Regions from separate parts of the Arthrobacter sp. OAP107 genome, predicted to be linked through region 1. Evidence: predicted binding sites of a transcription regulator. Region 1 holds the regulator's gene; each other region holds the start of a gene.
What was found. The regulator LexA, encoded in region 1, represses DNA repair genes until DNA is damaged. The targets are predictions, from matches to a motif close to TCGAACANNTGTTCGA.

Region 1 (2,261 bases):
AGGCCTGTTCGCCGGGCACACCGTGGTGCTGACGTCGGCAACCCTCGCCATCGGCTCTGCTTTCGAACCCGCTGCGGGCGGGCTGGGCCTGGTCGGGGAAGGCGCCCCGAGCTGGACCGGCGTCGACGTGGGTTCGCCCTTTGACTATCCCCGGCAGGGAATCCTCTACGTGGCGGGCCACCTGCCGAAGCCTGGCCGCGGCACGTCGCCCGAGGCGCTGGACGAACTCGAGTCACTGATCCGCGCGTCCGGCGGGGGAGCGCTGTGTCTGTTCTCCTCCCGTCGGGCCGCAGAGGAAGCAGCAGATGCCCTGCGCACCCGGCTGGATGTCAGCATTCTTTGCCAGGGTGAGTCCACCATGACGGCGCTGGTGAAGCAGTTCGCCGATGAACCCGACACCTGCCTGTTCGGCACGATGTCATTGTGGCAGGGCGTCGATGTGCCGGGCGGGTCATGCCGCCTGGTGGTGATTGACAGGATTCCCTTCCCGCGCCCTGATGATCCGCTGATGACGGCGCGGTCGCGGGCTGTTGCCCAGGCCGGCGGCAACGGCTTCATGTCGGTATCCGCCACGCACGCGGCCATCAGGCTTGCCCAGGGGGCGGGGCGTCTCATTCGGTCCACGAATGACAAGGGCGTGGTGGCCGTGCTGGATTCCCGGCTGTCCACGGAGCGCTATGGCGGGTTCCTGCGGGCCGCGTTGCCGCCGTTCTGGCCAACGACCGACCGGAAGACCGCCATCGCGGCACTGGAGAGGCTCGCCGGCGCCCAGGCATAGGGACGCCCCGGGCTGCAGCAGCCCGGGGCCGAAAGTTCTCTGCCGAAGATTCCGTGGGGACAAGCCCCAGGGGGCTACAGCGAGCGAAGTACGGAAACCACCTTGCCCATGACCACTGCGTGGTCGCCGAGGATGGGTTCGTACTGCGTGTTCTGCGGCAGGAGCCAGGTGTGGCCGTCCCGTTGCCGGAAGGTCTTGACGGTGGCCTCATCGTCAAGCAGTGCCGCGACGATGTCGCCGTTGACGGCGTCGCTCTGCCGCCGGACCACAACCCAGTCCCCGTCACAGATGGCGGCGTCCACCATGGAGTCGCCCGCGACCTTGAGCATGAACAGTTCGCCATGGCCCACCAGCTGGCGGGGCAGCGGCATCAGCTCCTCCACCATCTGGTCCGCGAGGATGGGACCGCCCGCCGCGATCCGGCCAACCAGCGGCACCATGGCGGTGTCCATCGCGCTGGGCAGTTCGGACACGGAGCCGCCTGCCGTGCTGGGGGCCGGGGCTTTGTCACCGCCGGATTTCGCCGTTCCCGCATCCAGAGTGAGCGGCATCAGGACCTCCATGGCGCGCGGCCGCTTGGGGTCGCGCCGCAGGTAGCCGAGCTTTTCCAGCTGCGAAAGCTGATGGGTCACGCTGGAGAGGCTGGCCAGGCCTACGGTGTCACCGATTTCCCGCATCGACGGCGGGTAGCCGTTCTCGTTGACCGAACGCTGGATGGTTTCCAGGATCTTCTTCTGGCGGACTGTAAGTCCCTTGGGGGTCCGCTGAGACCGCGGGCTGCGCTGGGGAGCCTTGCCGTCAGAGGCCTGTGCTGCCATGTTCGCCAACGCCTTTCCGTTCCTCCCGGTTGCGGTAGCTGCAGAGGCCGGGAACTTCCGGCCTGAAAAATGTCAGACCCTGCTGATCAACTGCAGTTGTGGTTGTTCTTTGATTTCCAACGTAGGCCAGCCATTGGGCTTTTTCAAACATTTGTTCTAGCGAGTCTCGACTTAATTCGTTGATAGATGCTAAAACTAGGAAAAGCAAAGTTCGAACATGTGTTCTAGTGAGGGCCGCTTGTCAGTCCGGTGTTCGAACTGTTTGTTCGAACGCGAGGCAGTACAACTTTGGTCCAGGAGGGCTCACGCCATGTCAGCTTCAACAGCAGCAGTAACTTCTACGGCAGTTTCCCGGCCCGGCAAGCCGCCGCGGCTGCGCCTCACCCGCCGTGGCCGGATTGTCCTGATCGGCCTCCCGCTTGTCCTGCTCGCCGCCGTGATCCTGTCACTGACCGGGCTGCTGAACTCGCCGGCAAAGGCTGCTGACAGCGCCACCGGTCTCGCCGTCACGCCGACGGTGTCGGTCACGGTGCAGCCCGGCGAATCATTGTGGGCCATCGCGGGCAAGGTCGACCCGGACCGCGATCCACGGGATGTGATCGCGGACATCGTCCAGCTCAACGACCTTCAGGCCGGGAAGGTCATGCCCGGGCAGCAGCTTTTTG
Region 2 (2,261 bases), on a different contig from region 1:
GGACGGACTCCCAGTGGCAGACCCCGTCGAAGGCGGGGTTGTGTTACCCCGACGTGCAGCCGGACTGCCGCTTTCATCGTCCGTCCCAAGGCGAGGAGCTCTTCGGGGGAGCCTTTGACGCCGAGGAAGGCCTCATCGATGCTGTAGACCTCGAGCCAGGCCGAGTACCGGCCCAGCAGCTCCATCACCCGGGCGCTGATGTCCCCGTAGAGCTCGTAGTTGGACGAGAGCGCGACCAGTCCCCATTCCTTCGCCCGCGGGGCGAGTTTGAACCAAGGCTCGCCCATCGGGATGCCCAGGGCCTTCGCTTCAGGGGAGCGGGTGACGGCGCAGCCGTCGTTGTTGGACAGCACCACCACCGGCCGGCCTTCCAGGGACGGGTCGAAGGCACGCTCGGCCGAGGCGTAGAAGCAGTTCACGTCCACATGCGCGATCTGCGGCATCCGCCGCATCACCGCCGGCCTAGACATCGGATTCCCCAGGACAAAAGCGCCCGCCAGGCATGGCTTCCTCAGACATGGTGCAGGCACCTTGTTGCGACGCCCCACACGCTCAGCTCGGACAGGGCGGGGACGCGGATGTCCGGGTACTTGGGGTTCTCCGCCTGCAGCACCACGCCGGTGGCGGTGATGCGCAGCCGCTTGATGGTCAGCTCCCCGTCCAGGACCGCGACCACGACCGACCCGTCGGTGGGTTCCAGGGCCCGATTCACGATGAGCTCGTCCCCGTCGCTGATGCCGGCGCCTTCCATCGAGTCTCCGGTCACCCGCACCACGTAGGTGCTGGTGATGTCCTTGATCAGGTGCTCGTTCAGGTCGATCCGGCCGTCGAAGTAGTCCTGCGCCGGCGACGGGTACCCCGCCGCGACCGGCACCGGGGAGACCAGCACCGACAACAACGACACGCCCGCATCTAGCACACGGGGACCAACAATGACGCCCACAACACACCTTTTTCGAATATATGTTCGATAGGTTTCTAGTGTAGACCCGGGGTCGGACAGTAAAGAATCCCCCAGGTGCATCGGGCACACGAGGCCCTTGCCCCGGCGCTTGGACGCTACGGGTTGCACGCCAATGGGGACAGCTTTGAGCTGTGCGTAGGGCTCCACCTGCCCCCAGTGGGCACAATCCGTTCACCCGGTCTGGTGGTCTGCCTCCGCTGTCCGGGGGGCGGGGTTACACGGTGCCGGTGCGGGGTTTGCGGCCGCGTTGCCGGCCGGAGCGCCAGCCCGGCAGCATCTCATCCAGCGCGCCTGCCTTGGCGGGTTCGAGTTCGCCGCGGCGTGCCTTTTGGCGCTGGGCGTGTAGCCAGACGCCGAGGTCGTGTTCTTCCCCACTCAGAACGGCCTTGTGCCGGGGCCAGTCGTGCCCGGCCGCCCGGTACCGCAGCAGGGCGGCGAGCCGGTCCTGCCACCTGGTCTCATCGGCCACGGACCGCGGCGGCCGTTGCCAGTCCGGGAGGGCGGCGAGCCCGTCACGGTAGGCGGGTGCGAGTGTCCCGGCTGCGGCGTCGCGGCGGCGCCGCTCCAACCAGGACGCCAACGTCCGCTCGTCCGCGTCGGCGGCGGTGCGCGAGGGATACCGGCTGGTTTCCTGGACCAGGGCCACGAGCTGGTGCATGCGCGCCAGCCCCTGCCCGCTCACCTGCACTGGCGGTGGGCCGGCGGCTTTCTCGTGCTCAGCCTGCAGCCCCGGGTCCGTTCGAAGTGCCACGGACAGGTGGTAACCGATCGTCGCGGCCGGGGCCCGGGTGAGCGCGGCGATCCGGGAGCGGGTCAGCCCGCCCCGGTACATCAGCACCCACTCCGCGTTTGGAGCCGCAGTACGCCGCCTGGTCGTCACGGCACTATCCTGCCACCCGCACCGCTCAACGACCTGCCGCGAAGTCCATCCTGCATGGCGTGCACGCGCCTGGGGCTGCCCTTTCCGCCGGGGCCGGGGTGCATGGGGGACAGCCCGGCCCCCGGCGTCAGGGCCGGCAGGCTTTGCCCGTGACTGCGGCCCGGTGGGGATGAGACAACTCTGTCTCGCCAACCTTGGGGAAAGCACGGACCGCCTTGGGGGTCCATTGGCCGTCGGCTGGGAGCAAGGACATGCTCGCAGGGCTCGCACCCATGAGGGCGTCCGCTGGCGCGGCCGACTGTCGGGGTCCAGGGTGCGCCGTCGCAGAGCTCCGTCACCCCCTGAACCCGTTGTCTACGTCTTCGACGTTTTTTGGCTGCTGTCCTTCGGATTGTACGTGCCCGCTCCACCCCGTCT
Region 3 (2,261 bases), 1.5 Mb from region 1:
GAAGCGCCGCGCAATTCCGGCTTCGCACCGCTGGGCGAGTTCTGCCAGCGGATCCCCTTCAATGCCGATGACGGAGGCCTCGGGGACCACCGGCTGCTTCCAGCCCATGTCAGACTCGGGATCCATGCGGCAACGGTCCGCGAGCGCCTCAGTCTGCGACAGCAGCACCTGGACATCGGCGGACCCGTAGCCGGCGGCATGGATGATTTCCTTGCCCAGCTCCACCATTTGGTCCGGGGTTTTCAGCCAGCCCTGCCCGTTGGGCTGGAGCAGCGGCGCGGCGGAGAGCTCTGGCAGTGACTTCAGCGTGCGTGCGGAGTCCAGGACGTCGGCGGTGGCGGCACCGTCCTCCTCGCAGTAACGGACTGCGTTGGTGAGCACGGCCGGCACGCTGTACTCCTGAGCCAGCTTGAGCATGCGGACCGCATGGGCCGTGCTCATTGGCTCCCCCGGTGCACTGAGGTGGGTGACGATCTCTGCCGCGACGCTTCCGGCCGGCATGGCGTCCAGCCAGCCCTTGAACAGGGTGCGGGGGCGGAGGTACCGCCGGCCGCCCAGTGCCAGCCCGACGTCGGAATCCGGTCCCAACAGAACGGTGAGCACCGGTTTCAGGGTTTCCGGTTCCAGGACGCGTGAGGCGAGTTCAGCCCTGGTGACGGCGACCGGCACTGTTCCCCCGGCCTTGCCCGAGGTGCGGGCGTGTGCGTCTGAGATCAGCCGGCACAGGGCCTTGTACCCTGCCCCGTTGTTGTGTCCGTGCGCAAGCACTACCACCCGCCCGGTGACGCGGTCCGCGGAAAACCGGGTTTTGGAAACCCTGGCATCAGGCAACCCGACCCCGTGGTCACCCTCGTCGTCGAACACTGACAGGTCGACGCCGACCACGGGGTCAATCCCGGCAGCCATGCATGCCTTGAGGTGCTTTACGGTGCCATACAGGCCGTCCCGGTCCGTGCAGCCCAGGGCGGTTGCGCCCTGGGCCGCTGCCGCCTGGGCGAGTTCATCCGGCCAGGAGACGCCGTAGTGGGCGCTGAAGGCGGTGGAAACGTGTAGGTGAGTGAAGCTCATGCTGATTTTTGCCGGAGTGCGTCTCTGGGTTTGAGGGCGTCGTGGATCCGGAGCAGCCGCCAGCGTCCGCTGCCGGTATGCCGCACCAGGTCAAGGGTTAGTGGTTCAGCCGGTTCTGCAGCCGGAGTTTCCGGCGGGCTGCTTCTGCCGGCAGGGCGGACCTGCACCCGCCAGATCTCATGGTCCACAAGCCCGGGGCCGCTTCCCAGCGGGGCACGCCGTTCTTCGGCCCACCACTGGCGGCGTTCGTACCAGCGCAGGGGTTCAGCGCAGACCCGGTATTCCCTGCCGCCCCACCGAAGCTCCGCCGGCTCACCTGTAGGTGCGCAGACGACGTCAACAGACTCGCTGAACGTTCCCATGGTGCCTCCGGATACCAATCCCATCCTGCGGATAATACACAGGTAGTCGAATATGTATTCGAATAGTTCCAGTCTACGCCGGGCCGGGGACAAAACCTAGATGGGTGTGGACGGACGGCGGCTCACAGGGCAGGATGGTCCCATGAGTTCCAATGACGCGCTCCTGAAGCAGGTAAGCATCGCCGCCAAAGAAAGCACATTGGTGGCCAGGTTCGATATCGACGGCAGCATTCCAGCATCGGGCGCCTTTGTTGTGGGGCTCGTTGCTGCCACTCCGGATTATTCACATCAACGGAGGCTGGGAATCGAGTTCATGAACGGCGAGGCGGTCTCGATCTACTCCTTCAGCCACGACGGCACGGAGGAGAACTTCGACATCAGCAGCGTTGAACACTCGGGCAACACCATCACGGGCAACTTCCCCATGAGCACGGTTATGGGGCTCGACAAGAGCCACCTCATGTCCGCGTTCAGCGAGGCCGACGGGCGGGAATTCCAGTCCGGCGTCCCTGTCGAGGAGAAGCTCTAGAGGGTCAGCGGCCCCGCGAGCGGCACCGGGCAGCAGCCCGATCGGCCGCCCCGCGGCCCCGGCGTGCCTATGGACAACGGCTGGACAACATCGTGCCAATGGACGACTCAGGCGATCATAAACAGTTCACGCGACTGTAAACAGCTCAGCTGTTGTCGTTGTGGATTTTCATCTCAAGCTCGATGAACTTCGAGATCATGGCCCGGTACGTGGTTTCCACGATGTCCGGGTCGATTTCTTTTTTCTCGGCGGCCTGGCGCACGTGCTCGATAACCCGCTCCACGCGGCCCGGGGCCCGCACT

Region 2: a site for LexA is predicted at 956-971, ahead of ABIE00_RS25420 (LexA family protein). Genes of this name have one in related genera too.
Region 3: a site for LexA is predicted at 1,477-1,492, ahead of ABIE00_RS09630 (DUF6504 family protein). Genes of this name have one in related genera too.

Annotation. Positions count from the first base shown of each region.
Region 1 covers NZ_JBEPOK010000001.1:3,512,886-3,515,146, reverse strand. The annotation lists gene ABIE00_RS16150 (ATP-dependent DNA helicase) at 1-778, shown strand, start outside; gene lexA (transcriptional repressor LexA) at 853-1,596, opposite strand; gene ABIE00_RS16140 (LysM peptidoglycan-binding domain-containing protein) at 1,907-2,261, shown strand, end outside.
Region 2 covers NZ_JBEPOK010000002.1:145,795-148,055, forward strand. The annotation lists partial or broken gene ABIE00_RS25415 (Y-family DNA polymerase) at 1-470, opposite strand, end outside; gene ABIE00_RS25420 (LexA family protein) at 512-943, opposite strand; gene ABIE00_RS25425 (helicase associated domain-containing protein) at 1,179-1,844, opposite strand.
Region 3 covers NZ_JBEPOK010000001.1:2,045,191-2,047,451, reverse strand. The annotation lists gene ABIE00_RS09635 (DNA polymerase III subunit alpha) at 1-1,068, opposite strand, end outside; gene ABIE00_RS09630 (DUF6504 family protein) at 1,065-1,430, opposite strand; gene ABIE00_RS09625 (hypothetical protein) at 1,573-1,959, shown strand; gene ABIE00_RS09620 (chorismate mutase) at 2,105-2,261, opposite strand, start outside.